2 regions of the Microbacterium endophyticum genome follow, and region 2 is predicted to be linked to the other one. Evidence: predicted binding sites of a transcription regulator. Region 2 holds the regulator's gene; the other holds the start of a gene.

Region 1 (9,403 bases), 1.1 Mb from region 2:
CGCTCATCGCCACAGCGGCAGCCGCCGTCGGTGGAGCCTGGGCCCTTGCCATCGTGCAGCGCACACTGAGTCGCGCTTCAGGGATCGCCCTCATCATCGCGGCACTCATCGTCATTGCGATGGGCGCGTGGTGGATCATCTGGCCGCAGGGGTTCCTGCAGGGTGCTCACGCCGTAGCGGCATCCCTCTTTTTCGGTCTTATCGCTGCGGTTGCAACTATTGCGGCTCTCGGTGCCGGACGCCTCGCTCGAACTCGCCGTCGTGGACTCATATACCGGGGCGCGTATGCCACCGTCGCTATCGGGATTGGCGTGAGCGTTGCGCTACTGATCACAGTTGTGCTGTGCGACGTATGGGGCTTCGATGTGTCGCGTGCTACCGGCATCCCACTGATATTTGTCGGCGAGGCGTTGGCGCTTGCCCTTTTTGCCGTCTTTTGGACAGTGCAAACCGTACAGCTCTGGAACGATCCGGATGCCTCAGAAGACTCTGCCGCAGAAGACTCTGCCGCAGAAGACTCTGCCGCAGCTGAGAACCCTAGCGCCGTACCGAACGCGTCACAGTGAACTTGGTGTTGCGACCAATCTGACGGGTCGGGCCGACGATCCGCTCGAGGGCGGAGCGGTAGGCCAGCGAAGTGTTCCAGACGGTCCACAATTCGCCGCCGGGACGAAGTACCCGCGCGGCGTCTTCGAACATGCGCGGGGCGATGGAATCGTGAATCGCGGCACCAGCGTGGAACGGAGGGTTGAGCGCGATGAAGGATGCGCTTGCATCCGGCCGCAGTGACAGTGCGTCATCACGCTGGACTTCAACGCGTGACGAGATCCCGTTTGCTTCGATTGTCGCTGTGGCGGAGGCGACGGCCGCGGCGGACTGATCCGATGCGTACACGCGCGCGTCGGGGTGCCGTAGCGCAAGGGTTGCCCCGACGACGCCACTGCCGCAGGCCATATCAATGAGCGGGTCGGCAGAAGAGCCACCCGGCACGGTGTCTGGCAGGCACTCCAGCAGGAAGCGAGTACCGATATCGATCGCTGTGCCCGCGAATACTCCACCGAATGCGCAGACAGACATTCCGCTGTGAACAGCCAGAGAAGCCCTGGGGTCGGCGCCGTCGTGTGGCTGGCATGCGATGAGAACGCGCGATTTCTGTCGAGCGTGAGTCACATCGACGCGATCGAAATACTCGCGGAGTACATCGTTCATCGCGGGAGTCATGTGCTTGATGCGCCCACCCGCGTACACAACAACCCCGGGGGCTGCGTGTGCGGCGATGAGTCCTGCGATATCACGCAGAGCATCGAGCGACCGGGGTAGTCGCAAAAGAACTATCCGAGCTCCGGCGACCAGGCTGGCATCGAGCGGCTTTGAGACCGCGACATGCTCGAGGCCGACCCGCTTCGCGTTGGTGTGCAGTGCTCGCTCGCCGGTGAGCGAGTCCTGGTGGGTGCGGATGCCGCTGGCGCCTGCATCAGCGGCGGCAAGAGTCAATGCCCCATGAGTGTCTTCGATAACGACAAGGGTGCCGTCGCGGAGTTCACTTCGCGCGGACGCCGACTCGTCGAGGATCAGCGTGTCTGCGGCATCCCACGCCCGAAGCTCGGGCGCCTCAATATCGGGCCAGCGGCGAAGTGAATCGAAGGAGAAAGCCACCTGTGCGGTGTGCTACTTCGCTCTGAGGTGGATGGGCAGCGCCATCGCGAGAGAGACCAGCAGGATGCCAGAAATAAAGATCAGCGCCTCAAGTCCTGGAACAGAAAAGGAAATGCCGAAGGCGAACATGCCGAGCAGGAATAGCAGCAGCGAGATGATGAACATGAATCTCCCTCGAGGACGTCTCAATCCAGGGTACCCGCTGTGGGCGGGTTTGCTGTGACAAGGGATCGAGCGAGCAGTGTGGATCCGGCCACAGCAGCCGGCATTGTGACGACAGCGCCGAGCGGCACGAGAAAACACACCTGGGTGGCGACACCGAAGCCGAGGGCTCGTGCACGTTGGGCGCCGAGCATCGCGCGGCGGTCGCGACGCGCGATGCCGCGAGCGGCGAGGGCTCGAGAACTCAGCTCGTCCGCGAGCAACCAGCCGGTCAGCGTGACTCCGACGATCGCACCGAGGACGCCACCGACCGCGGGAACAAGCCCGAGTAGCCCTGCGAAGATCGATACTCCAATTCCGCGCACGAGGAGCGAAAGAGCATCGAGAATTCCCTGCCAGAATCCGGAATCGGCGGCTGGCGCGTGGTTGTCGAGATCAGTCTCGATGCGCAACCAAATGCGGTTGTAGAACGGCTCGCCGATCATGAGGCAGAGGGCTGTGAATGAGACGGCGAGAAGCACGAGGGTCGTGCCGACGAGTGCGGTGCCGACGGTGACTCGCAGAGCAGTAGCCCAGATTCCGGGCCAGTCCTCGGCAAACGGGGTGATGGCGACAGTGACCGAGGGGAGCGCAATCCCGAGCGCAACGAGGGCTGCCAGCATCCCGGCCCCCACGATTGCTGCGGGTATGAGGCCCAAGAACATGACGCCCGGCCGTCGGCGCCACCATGCAAACCCCTGCCCGAGCAGCATGGCCCCGCGTAAGAACTCTCGCATCGCCCACATCCTATTCGCGAGGGGTCGCAACACGCCGTTTTGTGCTGCGGGTACGCGGGGTGATGCGGCGTGTTGCGACCCCTCGCGAAGTCGGAGGATCAATTGCGGGTGGTGGGAATACGCCAGGAGCGCAGCTCGTTAACTTGATACGTAGCGGCGCAAGTTTGTAAAGTTGCTACGCATAACATCAAGTTTTTGAAGGAGCATGGCAATGCCCGAAGACTTCACTCCGGACGGATCGAACGCGTTTGACGACTTTCTCGCGCGCTACCTCGAAGGCGAGCGCGCGCGCGCCGCGCGATCGATCGACCTCAGCCGTTTCTTGAGCGCGCGCACGCAGGAAATTCTGCAGTCGGCCGGTCGATTTGCGATCGAGCGCGGGCAGCGAGAGCTCGATGCGCTGCACGTACTACGCGTCATAGTGACCGAAGCGCCGGCGCGTGACGCAGTGTCTCGTATTGGTGTTGACCCCGACCGCATCGCGCGCGCCGTAGACGAGCGTCTTCCTGCCCCCACTAGTGCCGCTGACATCGATGGTGCCGTCGTCACGACCTCGGTGCAGCGGCTGCTGTTTCATGCATTCCAGGTGGCTCGTTCGTCAGGCTCCACCTATATCGATCCCGAGCACATGTTCTTTGCTCTCGTGCTCGCTCAAGATGCTCCGGCAGGCCAGGTTCTGGCGGATGCTGGCGTCACGGCAGAAGCGCTCACCGAGGGCGCACGTGAGACGGTGACGTCAACGGGAGAGGCACCGGAACGTGAAGACAACCGCCCCGCCTCGACAACGCCGATGCTCGATCGTTTCGGCACCGACCTCACCGCTCGCGCGGAAGCCGGAAAGCTTGACCCGGTCATCGGTCGCGACACCGAGATCGAGCAGACAATTGAGATCTTGAGCCGTCGCACGAAGAACAACCCGGTATTGGTGGGCGAAGCCGGCGTCGGCAAGACCGCCATCGTCGAGGGTCTCGCGAGTGCAATCGCTGCCGGTACCGTGCCAGCACAGCTTGCCGACAAGCGGGTCATCTCGCTCGACCTCCCCGCAATGCTTTCGGGCGCCCGTTATCGGGGCGATTTCGAAGAGCGGCTGACCGGAACGATCGATGAGATCGTCGCTCAAGAGGGCAAAGTCATCGTCTTCATCGATGAGGTGCACACGGTAGTGGGCGCCGGCGGCGGCGGAGACGGAGCGATGGACGCCGGGAACATCCTGAAGCCTCGCCTCGCTCGTGGCGAACTTCGTCTGGTCGGCGCGACAACTCTGACTGAGTACCGCACGATCGAAAAGGACCCGGCTCTCGAACGTCGATTCCAGCCGGTCCGGGTGGGCGAGCCATCAATCGAGGATGCCGTGGCAATCCTTCACGGAGTCGCACCTGCGTACGCGGAACACCACGCAGTGACGTACACGGATGACGCGCTTCGTGCCGCTGTGGAACTCAGCGATCGCTATCTGACCGAACGAGTGCTTCCCGACAAGGCGATAGATCTCATCGACCAGGCGGGTGCGCGGCTACGGCTGCGCACCGGGCCCACCGTCGACGTGTCGGCACTTGTTGCGCAGCTTGCCGGCCTCGAAGCCGACAAGAATGCCGCAGTCTCCGCCGAGCACTACGAGGAAGCATCTCGGGTACGAGACGAGATGGCGTCGCTGCAAGAGCAGATAGACCGCGCGGTGGTGCCAGAACAGCACGCGAGCACGATCGTGGATGAAGCTCAGATTGCGTCAGTGATCAGCCGAGCGACCGGCATCCCCGCCAACCGCATCACCGAATCGGAACGTACCCGACTCGGGAGCCTAGAGGCTGAGCTCCACGACCGTGTAATCGGGCAGGACGACGCAGTCGCCGCGGTGTCGCGGGCCGTCCGCCGCAACTGCACCGGCATGGGCGATGCAGAGCGCCCAGTTGGTTCGTTCCTCTTTTTGGGCCCCACTGGGGTTGGAAAGACGGAGCTTGCGAAGGCATTGGCCTCGTCGCTGTTCGACGATGACTCGCGCGTCATCCGGTTCGACATGAGCGAGTTCGGCGAGCGACACACTGTCTCTCGGCTCGTCGGTGCCCCTCCCGGATACGTCGGTTACGACGAAGCGGGCCAGCTGACCGAGCGAGTACGACGCAACCCCTACTCCGTTGTGCTGTTCGACGAGATCGAGAAAGCTCACCCAGACGTCTTCAATCTGCTGCTGCAGGTGCTCGATGATGGGCGTTTGACCGACGGACAGGGCCGCACAGTCGATTTTCGAAACACCGTCATCGTCATGACATCAAACCTGGGTAGCGAATTCCTCGCGTCCCGATCCGGGGCCATCGGCTTCATTGCAGACGGTGGCGGCGCTACCGGGTTCGGCAGTGAGGCGGATCTTCGCGCTCGCGTGATGGGAAAGCTTCGCGAGTCGATGCGTCCCGAGTTCTTGAACCGAATCGATGAGATTGTGCTGTTCCGAAAGCTCGATTCTCACCAACTGCACGAGATCGTTCGTCTGCTTCTCACCGACACAGCTGCTCGCCTTGAGCACCAGAATGTGAGCTTTACGGTGACCGACGCGGCAATTGCGTGGCTTGCGGAAACCGGGTACGAACCCGAGTTCGGGGCACGGCCGCTGCGCCGGGTCATCCAGCGTGAAGTAGACGATCGTGTGGCCGACATGTTCGTTGCCGGAACGCTCGCTGATGGGGGCGTCGTACAGGTCGACGCGATGGACGGCACGCTCGTCGTGTCGTCGCCGGTGCTTTCAGCCGCGGCGTAGTCTCGAATCATGAACGATCGCCGCGGTCACGTCTCAATCGGCGTGGCTGCGGTGATCGGTACTGTCCGCATCCGTGCCATTGCCGCGCTCGTCGAGCAGGCAGGTTTTCATGCGCTGTGGATCAATGACACTCCGGGCGCGGATGCGTTGGCGGGGCTCGCTGCCGCCGCGGCAGTAACCGAGCGCATCAACCTGGCGACCGGTGTCGTTCCCTTGGATCGTCGGAGCGCCGACCAGATCGTCGATGACGTGTCGTCGCTGGAGCTTCCAGAAGACCGATTGATAATCGGAATCGGAACCGGCGGTATGCGCACCGGTGCTTTGGCACACGTGAGGACTGCCGTTGACACCGTCAAAGATGGCACTCGAGCGCGGGTCGTGGTGGGAGCGCTCGGCCCGAAGATGCGCGCGTTGGCTGCGGAGCGGAGCGACGGTGTGCTCCTGAACTGGCTGACACCAGAAGCGGCAGCGGAGCAGACTGGCGAGACCAGGTCGCGGGGGAATGCTCGCAGCATCCTGTACGTCCGCACCGCGTTCGACCCGGATGCCGCGGGCGCTCTTGAGGAAGAAAGCGCGCGTTATGCCAGCTTCCCGCAGTATGCCGCCAACTTTGCCCGCCTTGGTGTCAGCGCCGGGGATACTGTCATCGCGCCCGGCGAACACGCGCGGGAGCGTCTTTCCGCCTACCGCGGCGCCGTCGACGAAGTCGTGTTGCGCGCGATCACGCCGGGGAACACCGCGCGAGACGATGCTGCTTTCGTCGCGCGCGCAGCGATCGAGCGCGATCGCTGATGACTCGTGTGGTCGTAGCTGCCAGGTGGTTGCTTGCCGCCCTCCTCATCGCGGCCGGCCTTTCTCACCTGACCTGGGGCCGTCGCGGTTACCGCATTGTGGTGCCCGACTGGGCGCCGCGGGTAACCGGGCTCGATAAGGACGCGATCGTGGTGACATCCGGCGCGGTTGAGATCATGCTCGGAGCTGCGGCCATCGCGCTGCCGCGTGAGCGCCGCCGTGTCGGCGGTGTGATCGCAGCATTCTTCATCGCGGTCTTGCCGGGAAACGTCCACCAGTGGCGCACCGGACGAAACGCCCCAATGCTCGGAAGCGATCGCGCGCGATTTGGGCGACTCTTCTTGCAGCCGGTTCTGGTGGCGTGGGCGCTGTGGAGCACCTCGCGGTCGTAACTGGCGGTCGTCACTGTTGTTCTTAACTGGGAGAACCCACGGATGACTTGACGTCCTCACATCAGTGATGTGCAATATATTGCATGTCACTACCGCACGCCGAGCGTCCTAGGTCGCTGCGTGACTACGCCTACCAGCAGATCCGTGACGCGATTGTGTCGGGCGAGCTTGCTCCCGGGGCGCGACTGCGCGACCCTGAGCTCGAAGAATGGCTCGGAGTGAGCCGCACGCCCATTAGAGAAGCTCTGACCCGCTTAGAAGCCGCGGGCCTCGTGCATACACGCCGAGCGAAGCTCACCGAGGTTGCTCCACTCGATGCTCGACAGGCGCTCGCCGCACAGCGCGTGGCGGCGGCTCTCCACGAACTAGCAATGCGTGACGCGGTTCCGTTGATGACAGGTGGTGACCACGACTCAATGCGGGCAGCCAACGCGCGATTCACGGCAGCTCTCGGTGCCTCAGACGTTGACGGTGCGATAGCCGCAGACGATGACTTCCATGCCGTAGCTGTCAGGGCGAGTGCAAACCCGCTCCTGCCCGGCCTCCTCGAACAGGTCAGCCCCGCGCTTCGCCGACTCGAGCGCGCGCGGTTCGCAAGCCTCGCCGGTCGCGGCAGCGTTGCCGACCACGAACGAATTATCGCGCTGTGCGTCCGTGGCGACATCGACGCGGCAGCGACGGCGACCCGCGAGAACTGGCTCACTCTCGAGCGGCTTTTGCCCGAGGCATCCGATCACACACTCCGCACGACCCCGGCACCGACTTTGAATGAGGATCCGCAATGACACTGGCCGATTTTCCCCGCCATTCTCTGATGTTCGGGCCGAGCCCGGTACATCCCCTCAACCGTTTGAGCGATCACCTCGGTGGGGCGCGCGTGTGGGCGAAGCGTGAGGATGTCTCGAGTGGACTTGCCTACGGCGGCAACAAGGTACGAAAGCTTGAGTACCTCGTGCCCGATGCACTCGCGCAGGGAGCTGACACGCTCGTCTCGATCGGGGGAGTGCAGTCGAACCACACGAGGCAGGTCGCGGCTGTCGCGGCGCACCTCGGGATGAAGGCCGTGCTTGTGCAAGAGCAATGGGTCGACTGGCCCGATTCCGTCAACGACCGCGTCGGCAACATCATGCTCTCGCGAATCATGGGCGCCGATGTGCGGCTTTCGCCGTCGGGCTTCGGGATCGGGTTCAAGGACTCGTGGAAAGGGGCAATCGCCGACGTAGAGGAGCGTGGCGGCACGCCGTACGCGATTCCCGCGGGCGCAAGCGACCACCCGCTGGGTGGGCACGGTTTTGCGAACTGGGCCCACGAGGTCGCCGCTCAAGAAGAAGCTCTGGGCGTGTTCTTCGACACGATTGTGGTGTGCTCAGTAACCGGTTCTACCCACGCGGGCATGATTGCCGGGTTCGCAGATCTCGCGGAGAACTTCGGGGGCCGGCCGAGACGAGTGATCGGCATCGACGCGTCGGCGAAGATCGATGAGACGCGCGCGCAGGTGGCACGCATTGCCCGCCGGACCGCCGCGTCCATCGAAGTTGGCCGTGAAATCGCCGAAGACGAGATCACGGTCCTGGAGGGGTGGGCCGGTGACTTCTACGGGATCCCGGTCGAGTCGACCGATGCCGCGATTCATCTGACGGGCCGACTCGAAGGTGTGATTCTCGACCCCGTATATGAAGGCAAGTCGATGGCGGGCCTCATCGATCTCGTCACATCGGGAGAAATCGCGAAAGACTCGACGGTCCTCTATGCACACCTGGGCGGTCAGCCCGCGCTGAATGCCTATAGCGGTCGTTATCACTGATCGGAGAACCGGACTAGCCGCTCGACAAGGTGACGTCGACGCGATTTGATCAGAAGATGAAAATTGTTCTTCGCTGGATGCTCGCATCAGCCATGGTTTTTGCTGGTGTCAGCCACATGTTCTGGGCCCGCAAAGAATTCCAGGCTCAAGTTCCCGACAAGGTATCTGAAGTCACGGGAATCGATAAAGACGGCGTTGTTCTGGCATCCGGAGTCGTCGAAATCATGCTCGGGTCCGCGCTCGTGTTGTTTCCGAAAGATCGCCGCCGCGTAGGCCGCATCCTTGCGGCGTTCTTTGTTGCGATCTTCCCCGGCAACATCGCGCAATACACACAGAAGCGTGACGGGTTCGGACTCGACAGCGACACCAAGCGTCTCGCGCGACTCTTCTTCCAGCCGATGCTCGTAGCGTGGGCGCTATGGTCGACGTCGCGTTCGCGCGTCTGAACTGGCGGGTCAGCGCCGTGCGGCGGCGAGTCTGACGAGCACGATGTTTTCGGACTCGTCGATCTCGGCGACATCGCTGTGGGCCTTCACATAGTCCGAGAAGCTGCGGTGGCCCAGCGCCTTTTCGCTGAACGATGGGTCCATGCGCGTGATGAGGCTCTTCACGACCGAGGCATGTTGCCAGTCGGTGCCCTCTTTGTCTCCCTCTAATCGCAGCGCGCGTTCGAGGAGATCGGCGGCCGGGTCTACCGAACGCTTTCGCGCCCGGGAACGAGCGGGCGCAGCATCCTTTTTCTCGGCGCTCGCGGGTCGAGTGACGCCGGGGAGCGCGTCGTAGGCGTCGAAACGATCGCAGGCCGCGGCGAGAGACTTCGCTGTCGAGCCCGCAACACCGACGCCGACGACGAAACGTCCAAGGCGCTTGCAGCGTTGGGCCAGCGGCACATAGTCGGAGTCGCCAGCGACGATGACGACGTGGGTGAGGTCAGGCAGGCGAAACATGTCTTCTACTGCGTCGACAGCAAGCCGAATGTCGGCACCGTTTTTCGCATATGCCGCGGCTGGAAAAAGCTGCACCAGATCTACGGCGCGCGCGACGAGCTGAGAGCGGTACTCGGCGTTCACCG
Region 2 (9,403 bases):
GAAGCTGGCATCAAGGTCTCGGACATCGACCACGTCGTCCTCGTCGGTGGATCGACCCGTATGCCCGCCGTCGCCGAACTGGTGAAGCAGGAAGCTGGAAAAGAAGCCAACAAGGGCGTCAACCCTGATGAGGTCGTCGCCGTCGGCGCCGCTCTCCAGGCTGGCGTGCTGAAGGGCGAGCGCAAAGACGTTCTGCTGATCGACGTGACACCCCTGAGCCTCGGTATCGAGACCAAGGGTGGCATCATGACCAAGCTCATCGAGCGGAACACTGCGATCCCCACCAAGCGCAGCGAAACCTTCACGACCGCTGACGACAACCAGCCGTCTGTTGCCATCCAGGTCTTCCAGGGTGAGCGTGAGTTCACTCGCGACAACAAGCCGCTAGGAACCTTCGAACTCACCGGAATCGCCCCGGCCCCCCGCGGGATTCCGCAGGTTGAGGTGACCTTCGACATCGATGCCAACGGCATCGTGCACGTGTCCGCGAAGGACAAGGGCACCGGTACCGAGCAGTCGATGACGATCACGGGTGGCTCGTCGCTCCCCAAGGAAGACATCGAGCGCATGGTGCGCGAAGCGGAAGAGAACGCTGCGGAAGACAAGAAGCGTCGCGAACTCGCCGAGGTCCGAAACCAGGCCGAGACCCTCTCTTACTCGATCGAGAAGCTCATCAGCGACAACGCTGACAAGCTGCCCGAAGAGGTCAAGACCGAGGTTCAGGGCGACGTTGACGCACTCAAGGCAGCTCTCGCCGGAGACGACGACGACGCTGTGAAGACAGCGTTCGACAAGCTCAACGCCAGCCAGCAGAAGCTCGGCGAAGCAATCTATGCATCGAGCCAGTCAGAGCAGGCTGCCCCGAGCGCTGATGAGCAGTCCGCAGACAGCGGTGAGACGGCATCCGATGAGGATGTTGTCGACGCCGAGGTCATCGACGAAGACGACGAAAAGAAATAAGACAGAACCATGGCAAAAAAGAACTTCGACGAAACGCCCGAAGGCGACGACGAGGTTCGGCCGAGCGATGAGGGGTCGGAAGCACAGGCTTCCGACCCCGAGTCGCAGGACGAGCTGACGGTCGACGACATTCTGGGTGCTGCTCAAAGCGCAGAGGCTGCCGCCGAAGGTGCAGAAGCTGTCGCCGACGAGCCCGACCTCTTAACTGACCTCAAGCGAGTTCAGGCCGAGTACGCCAACTACCGTCGCCGCACCGAAGACCAGCGCGAGGTGGAGATCGAGCGAGCGAAGGGATCAGTGGCCAAAGGCCTGCTGCCCGTACTCGATGACCTCGACCGTGCCGCGAAGCACGGCGATCTCGTCGAGGGTACGCCATTCGCTGCTATCGCTGACAAGCTTCGCGGCGTCGCTGAGCGCATGGGTCTCGAAACCTACGGTGCTGCCGGCGACGTCTTCGACCCGCAGCAGCACGAGGCGATCTTTCAGCAGCCGACACCCGGCGCGACAGAGACGACAGTTCTCGAAGTCGTCGAGGTCGGATACCGCCTGGGCACTGTGGAACTGCGTCCGGCAAAGGTCGTCGTCGCCGTTCCGGCGGAATAGGAGACGCTGTGGCCAGTCAGGACTGGTTCGACAAGGACTTCTACGCGATGCTCGGCGTCTCAAAAGACGTCAGCGCTGCCGATCTGAAGAAGACCTACCGCAAGCTCGCCCGTAAGTACCACCCCGACTCGAATCAGGGCGATAGCAAGGCTGAGGCGAAGTTCAAAGAGATCAGTGAAGCCTATTCAGTGCTGAACGATCCCACCCAACGCGAAGAGTACGACCAAATTCGCGCGATGGGCTCCGGTGCTCGTTTCAGCGCCGGAGGTACGAACGGCGGCGGATTCGATGACGTGTTCAGCGGATTCGGCGGCGCGCGTGGCAGCCGAGGCGGGGGAGCTGCCGGGTTCTCGCAAGAGGACTTCGGCGACTTCTTCACGATGTTCGATCAGGGTGGGTCATCGCGGTTCGGTTCAGGATCCTTCGGCCAGACGAGTGGCGGATTCCGCGGCTACGGCGGCCCCACAAGGGGTGCAGACGTCACCGCACGGACGACTCTGGACTTCATCACCGCGGCCAAGGGCGAAACGATCAGTTTGCAGTCGGAAGACGGCAAACCGTTCAAAGTGAAGATTCCCGCCGGTGTCTCGGATGGGCAGAAGATTCGACTGCGCGGACGGGGACGTCCCTCTCCAGACGGTGGTGAGAGCGGCGACGTCGTCGTGCAGGTATCGGTGCGACAGCATCCAGTCTTCACGCGCGAAGGTCTCAACCTTCGCGTTGTGGTGCCGGTGACCTTCACAGAGGCAGCGCTGGGTGCCACGATTGAGGTGCCCACACTCGGTGGTGATCCCGTCAAGTTGCGGGTCGCTCCCGGAACCCCGTCGGCGCGAGTGCTTCGGGTCAAGGGTCGGGGCATCCAAACGACGAAGGGCACCGGTGACCTCCTCGCGGAGGTGCAGGTGGCAGTACCAGCGCATCTCGATGATGCCGCCCGGGCGGCACTGGAGAAGTTCCAAGAACTAGAACCACACGAAAACCCGCGCGCCGACCTCATGTCGAAAGCGCGCGGCTAGCTCCACCACAGCTGACGAGGGATGACGGGAGGCGATAGTGAATGTCGGAAGACACGATTGATGAAGACGCACCTATCTTCGCCATCGCTACGGCGGCAGAGCTTGCGAACATGCACCCGCAAACGCTCCGTCAATACGACCGCATCGGTCTCGTCGTTCCCGCGCGCACCAAAGGCGGCTCGCGTCGATATTCGGTACGCCATATCGCGCAGTTGCGTGAGGTCGGGAGGCTTTCTGCCGAAGGCATGAGCCTCCCGGCTATCGCCCGCATCCTCGAACTTGAAGATCGAGTGCGAAATCTCGACCGTCAGGTGAGAGAGCTCGAACAGCGCGTCGCGAGTGAACTCGAGAATCGGCCCGGTGCGCGCGTGTTCGCGGCCGGGGCCACCGGATCTGTTGTGCGCCTCCGGCATGGAACACGCATGCGCCGTGCCACTGAGATCGTGGTGTGGCGTCCGCGCGGTGGCGAGCTCGAGCGCTAAGAATAGACGTAGCAGCGCCAACAGCCGGGGAGTTCCACTCATGTCGCGTAACGAAAAAGCGATGCAACGGTGGGAGACCCTCACCCGGTGGCCGCTGACCGCCGCAGCCCTCGTCTTTCTCGTCGTCTATACGGCGCAGGTCACGCTCGAGTACACGGGCACTGCGCGCATCATCGCTTCGACGGTCATTTTTGCGACCTGGGTTGCGTTCGTCGTTGACTACGTCGTGCGACTGAGCCTTGCGCACCCCAAGGGCGAATGGTTCCGAAAGCATCTGTTCGACCTCGCTGCCGTACTCGTGCCAATGCTGCGCCCGGTGCGCCTGCTCAGTGTTTTCATTCGCCCGCAGGGTGCAAAAGAAAGCGCCGGAGCGAATCTTCGTGCGCGCATGCTGATCTACGGTATCGGAGCCGCGCTGCTGCTTATTTGGATTGCTGCGCTTTCAGTGCTCGAGGTTGAGCGCTACGCGGCTGGGGGCAACATCCGGAGCTTCGGCGACGCGATTTGGTGGGCTTTTTGCACAGTGACAACCGTCGGTTACGGCGACTTCGTACCGGTCACTGTGCCAGGCCGCGCAATCGCCATCGGCCTCATGCTCGGCGGTGTTGTGCTTGTGGGTCTCATCACCGCAACCTTCTCGTCGTGGGTGATTGACCGCGTTACCCGTGGACACCAGGAGCAGCGCGCAGCGACCCGCGCAGATGTTGAGCGGCTCACTGCCGAACTCGACGCCCGGTTGCCTCGGCCGAGCGAGAGCCGTGGTCTCCCGAATGTCGGCGGTCCGCTCTAGTCTGAGCGTGTGCTCGGAAAAATTCTCTATCGCTACCTCAAGGGGTACCGCTGGCTCCTCGTGGGCGTGCTGGCATTCCAATTCATCGCAGCGATGGCGTCCCTCTACCTGCCGCGGTTGAACGCCAACATCATCGATCAGGGTGTCGCCCAGGGCGACACAGCCTATATCTGGTCAACAGGCAGCATCATGCTGACGATCTCGCTGGGGCAGATCACGGCATCTATCATCGCGACCTACTTCGCCGCCCGGGCGTCGATGGCCGCGGGGCGAGACATTCGCCGAGATGTCTACGAAAAAGTGAGCGGTTTCTCCGAGCGAGAAGTATCGACTTTCGGGCCAGGGTCGCTCATCACGCGCAATACAAATGACGTACAGCAAGTGCAGATGCTCGCCATGATGGCATCGACCATGCTCATCAACGCACCGTTGTTGGCGATCGGCGGCATCGTGATGGCACTGCAGCAAGACGTGGGGCTCAGCTGGTTGATCGGCGTCTCTGTGCCGACCCTGCTCGTGATCGCCGGACTCATCATCAGCCGCATGGTTCCGTTGTTCCGCAAATTTCAGAAGAAGTTGGATGCCGTCAACCGTGTTCTTCGTGAGCAGCTCACCGGGGTGCGAGTTGTGCGCGCTTTTGTGCGCGAAGACATCGAAGAAGAGCGTTTTCGTGTCGCGAACACCGACATTCGAGTCGTCGGCCGCAAGGTCGGGTCGCTGTTCGTGCTGCTCTTTCCGCTCGCGATGCTCGTGCTCAACGTCACCGTTGTCGGCGTGATCTGGTTCGGCGGAATACAAGTGAACGAAGGCACCGTCGAAATCGGCACGCTGTTCGCCTTCATGCAGTACGTCGGGCTCATCATGACCGGCGTGCTCATGGCGAGCTTCATGGCAATCATGATTCCGCGCGCTGCCGTCTCGGCAGAACGCATCAGCGAGGTGCTGGCAAGTGAGTCGACACTCGTGAAGCCCGAAGATCCGGTATCTGACTTTCCGACCCCCGGGGCTATTCGGTTCGCGGACGTCGCATTCAGCTATCCCGGAGCAGAGAAGCCTGTCTTGCAAGGCATCGATTTCGAAGCGGCGCGAGGCGAAACTGTGGCGGTTGTCGGCTCTACCGGTTCTGGCAAGACCACGCTGGTCTCGCTCATCCCCAGACTTTTCGACGTCACCGCAGGGGCGGTATCGGTGGGCGGGGTCGACGTGCGTCAAGCGGACCTCGACCGAATGTGGGAAGGCATCGGACTGGTGCCCCAGCGGCCCTTCCTCTTTACGGGCACCGTCGCCTCAAACCTTCGCTTCGGCCGGGAAGCCGCTACCGACGATGAGCTCTGGCACGCTCTCGAAATCGCACAGGGACGGGACTTCGTCGACGAGATGGAAGGCGGCTTGAACGCTCGAATCTCGCAGGGAGGCACGAACGTCTCCGGCGGACAACGGCAGCGCTTGGCGATCGCGCGTGCGATTGTGCGCCAGCCCGACGTGCTGGTTTTCGACGACTCGTTTTCGGCGCTCGACCTCACGACCGACGCACGGCTGCGGCAGGCGCTGTGGCGTGAACTCCCCGACGTCACCAAAATTGTCGTCGCCCAGCGGGTATCGACGATCACCGATGCAGACCGCATCGTGGTTCTTGATGCGGGCCGCATGGTCGGGGTCGGTACTCACGAGCAGTTGCTCGCAACCAACACGACGTACCGAGAAATCGTCGAATCGCAGTTGGGAGTCGAAGCATGAGTTCACCCGACATGCGGACGGAAGAAGAACGACTCGAACTCGAGCTTGCCGAACAGGCTCGCCAGACATCCGGGGATTGGGACAGCGTAAAGCCCGGCAAGGCTGCAAACTTCGGCGCCAGCTTTGCTCGACTCGTCGGTCTCCTGGGGCCCTACGCCGGCGCGTTCATTTTCGTTTCGTTCCTGGGAGCTTTAGGCGTCGTGCTCGCGGTCATTGCTCCCCGGGTGCTCGGTGAGGCAACCAACATCATCTTTGAGGGCGTCACCTCGGCGACGCTCGGGGCACAGTTCCCCGCGGGCACCAGTCAGGCAGAGGTCGTCGCAGCACTACAGGCGGCGGGCCAGGGAGACATGGCTAACGTCGTGGCGGCGATGAATGACTTCGTCGTTGGCGCCGGCGTCGATTTCGATCGGCTGCGCGTGGTCATCGTCGCCGCACTCGCTATTTATGTCGGATCATCAATCCTCAGTTGGGTCCAAGGGTTTGTCATCAACATCATCATGGTGCGCACGATGTGGCGCTTGCGTGAATCGGTTGAAGCAAAGCTCAACCGATTGCCGCTGGCGTATTTTGATCGAGTACAGCGCGGCGAGTTGATTTCGCGCGTCACCAATGACATCGACAACATCACGCAGACCATGCAGCAGTCGCTGTCGACGGTCGTGACGTCGGTACTCACTGTCTTCGGCGTGCTCATCATGATGTTCTCGATCTCATGGCAACTCGCGATTGTTGCGCTGGTGTCGTTGCCTTTGATGGCGGTCATATTCGGTGTCATCGGCCCGCGCTCGCAGAAGGCATTCGGCGTCCAGTGGAAAAAAGTGGGTCGTCTCAACGCCCGCGTCGAGGAGTCGTTCTCGGGACACGCGCTCGTCAAGGTGTTCGGGCGCGAGCACGACTCACGCGAGAAGTTCCAGGAAGAAAACGAAGACCTCTACCAGGCTGCGTTCAAGGCACAGTTTCTGTCGGGGATCATCATGCCCGGCATGATGTTCATCGGAAACCTCACCTACGTCGGCATCGCCGTTCTTGGCGGTCTCATGGTGGCCAGTGGAAATCTCCGTCTCGGTGATGTGCAGGCTTTCATCCAGTACTCCCAGCAGTTCACCCAGCCGCTCTCCGAGCTCGGCGGGATGGCAGCCGTTATCCAGTCGGGAACAGCATCCGCTGAGCGTGTCTTCGAATTGTTGGACGCCGACGAACAGGACCCGGATGCTGATGACGCTCCGGCGCTCGTTCGTGGGCCTGGCGTCATCGAATTCGAAAACGTGCAGTTCTCGTATTCTCCTGACAAGCCGCTTATTTCCGACCTCTCGTTCCGCGTGGAGCCGGGTCAAACTGTCGCAATTGTGGGGCCGACTGGTGCGGGAAAGACCACTCTCGTCAACCTCATCATGCGGTTCTACGAACTCGATGGCGGACGCATTCTGCTTGACGGTCAAGACATCGCCGAGTTGTCGCGAGACGACGTGCGATCGCGCACCGGAATGGTGCTGCAGGATCCGTGGCTTTTCGCCGGCACGATCCGTGACAACATTCGATACGGCCGTGAATCTGCCACCGACGAAGAGATAACCGACGCGGCGAACGCGACTCGCGTCGACCGGTTCGTGCACTCGTTGCCCGAGGGCTACGACACTGTGCTTGACGAAGACGCGGCGAACGTCTCAGCGGGTGAGAAGCAGCTCATCACCATCGCTCGTGCGTTCGTGGCTCAGCCTGCTGTGCTCATCTTGGATGAGGCGACGTCCTCGGTCGACACCCGTACCGAGTTGCTTCTGCAGCACGCGATGGCAGCGCTTCGGGAAGGCCGTACTTCGTTTGTCGTTGCTCACCGACTATCGACGATTCGTGACGCTGACCTCATCCTTGTGATGGAGCATGGTGACATCGTTGAAAAAGGCAGTCACAACGACCTCATCGCGAAAAAAGGCGCGTACTGGCGGTTGTACCAGTCGCAGTTCGAGCACGCCGCAACCGAACCCGACGCCATTGCGCCCGAAGACGCAACTGCGCCTGAGAGTTAGGCGCTTGCGGGAAGCGTGCCCGAAGCTTCGGACTTTTTAGGATGCACGATCATTTCCGGGGCAACACGCACGATGAGCCACGTTGGCAAGATCACAACGCACATCACGGGCAGCAGCGTGATGTCACCAGAGATTGCGACCGCGATGAACAGTGCGATCCAGCCATCCCGTGAAACTGCAAGCGTGAGTCCCAGCACACCGCAGGCGACAGCAAGGCCGAGCGGGAGCGACGGAATGAGGGCATGGGCGAGCGTCCCGAGCGCAACACCGATGAAGACAGCGGGAAAAATTCTTCCGCCGCGAAAACCTGCAGCTGCAGCGACGACAAGCGCTGCGAGTTTGACGACGGTGATCACTGCGAGCTGCGCTGGGCTGTAGGCATCCGGGTTCGTCAGCAATTCTGCCGACTGTTCGAGCCCTTTGAACAGTGTGAGGGGCCCGCCCACAAGCCCGAGCAGTCCCAAGATGAGTCCGCCGAGCGTCGTATAGATGACCGGGTTTCCCAGCCGTCGAAACAGGCGATGCAGGTGAGGAAAGACAGCTACACCCACGAGCGCGAGGGCCGCGGCCGCACAAGCAACGCCAACACCCCAGAGAGCTTCGAGGGCAGGGTTTTCGGGCCGGTAAGCGGGAATTCCGGCCGTCATGGAGATTCCGCCACCGACCATAGACGCCACTACGCTTCCCACTCCCGCGGCGACAAGCGGCAAAAACAGCTTGTCCCACAGCGAGCCCGGCGCCTTCGTCGCGGCAAGAATCCCAGTGAAGACGAGTGCGGCAGCGACCGGCGTGCCAAACAGTGCCCCGATTGTGCCGGCGGCCGCGAGGACAACAACGAGCTCCGTGGGAACCGCCCGCCACAGTCGTGCGACGACCGCGACAGCGATCGCGGTATTGATGGCGATGATGGGGCTTTCAGGTCCAAGGCTTACGCCGCCAGCGAGGGCAAGCACAACCACGAGTGCGACGCTCGGCAGCGCTGACACCGGCAGGGTGGGCGCGACAAGCTCGGTCGTTGCCGAGTCGGTTCCGCCGTGGCCCGGGACCAGCCACACGACGAGACCGACTGCTGCGCCCGTCAGGGTGAGGACGAGAACGACCCACCAACCAGCTGGGTCGACCCCCAGGGCGCCTGGCAGCGTCTCCCACCACACCTGTTGCAACAGATGCGCCAGTTCTTCAAGCAACCACAGGGTAAGGGCGGATGCCACGCCAATCAGTAGTGCAGGCAGCGACAGCTGGAGCAGCTGCCTTGTGCGAAGTACGCCGTCGGGTGTGTCTCCTGAAATCTGGGACATTGTCTAGCTCAGGAGCTTCGCCTTAGCTGCTGCGAACTCAGCATCGTCGAGAACTCCGGCATCCTTCAGAGCGGCAAGCTTTTGGATCTCGGCGACGAGATCGAGAGCAGGAGCCGCGGGAGCTACCGGCTGCTGCTGTGCGACGGCCTGTGCCGCGGCGGCCTGCATCGCGGCCTGTTGCTGTTGCGCTTCGTATGCTTCTGCCTGCTGCTGTTGCATCGAGCGATTCTCCTGTGATCGGCGCATGCCACCCGAGACAGCATTCGCCGTACCAGCCACAACCGCTGTGCGCGCCGCGAGGCCGAGCAGACCCGGGCGTCCCATTCTGCGAATCATGCGATCACTCCTCTTCCTGAGCTGCTTCGAGCAGCGCGTTCACGACCGGGGCTGGGATTCGTTCGCTATGGAGCAGCACGCTACCCGACGCTGCGAACGTCTCGGCGAGCCGTTTTGCCCACGCCATTTCGTAGGCGACGACGGCCGCTGATGA

What was found. Region 2 encodes HspR, which represses chaperone genes until heat shock. Its sites were predicted from a motif close to AAGTTGAGTCNNNNNGACTCAACTT; they were not measured.
Region 1: a site for HspR is predicted at 2,735-2,759, ahead of G6N83_RS11390 (ATP-dependent Clp protease ATP-binding subunit). Genes of this name have one in related genera too.

What each region holds. Positions count from the first base shown of each region.
Region 1 is NZ_CP049255.1:2,436,921-2,446,323, forward strand. Features, by position in the region: gene G6N83_RS11370 (hypothetical protein) at 1-566, shown strand, start outside; gene G6N83_RS11375 (class I SAM-dependent methyltransferase) at 538-1,656, opposite strand; gene G6N83_RS11380 (hypothetical protein) at 1,669-1,821, opposite strand; gene G6N83_RS11385 (EI24 domain-containing protein) at 1,842-2,594, opposite strand; gene G6N83_RS11390 (ATP-dependent Clp protease ATP-binding subunit) at 2,806-5,343, shown strand; gene G6N83_RS11395 (LLM class flavin-dependent oxidoreductase) at 5,353-6,135, shown strand; gene G6N83_RS11400 (DoxX family protein) at 6,135-6,527, shown strand; gene G6N83_RS11405 (GntR family transcriptional regulator) at 6,611-7,312, shown strand; gene G6N83_RS11410 (1-aminocyclopropane-1-carboxylate deaminase) at 7,309-8,331, shown strand; gene G6N83_RS11415 (DoxX family protein) at 8,388-8,777, shown strand; gene G6N83_RS11420 (NYN domain-containing protein) at 8,787-9,403, opposite strand, start outside.
Region 2 is NZ_CP049255.1:1,322,590-1,331,992, reverse strand. Features, by position in the region: gene dnaK (molecular chaperone DnaK) at 1-960, shown strand, start outside; gene G6N83_RS06200 (nucleotide exchange factor GrpE) at 970-1,563, shown strand; gene G6N83_RS06195 (DnaJ C-terminal domain-containing protein) at 1,572-2,579, shown strand; gene G6N83_RS06190 (heat shock protein transcriptional repressor HspR) at 2,621-3,061, shown strand; gene G6N83_RS06185 (potassium channel family protein) at 3,102-3,851, shown strand; gene G6N83_RS06180 (ABC transporter ATP-binding protein) at 3,861-5,588, shown strand; gene G6N83_RS06175 (ABC transporter ATP-binding protein) at 5,585-7,615, shown strand; gene G6N83_RS06170 (ion channel protein) at 7,612-8,913, opposite strand; gene G6N83_RS06165 (SHOCT domain-containing protein) at 8,917-9,249, opposite strand; gene G6N83_RS06160 (DUF6325 family protein) at 9,254-9,403, opposite strand, start outside.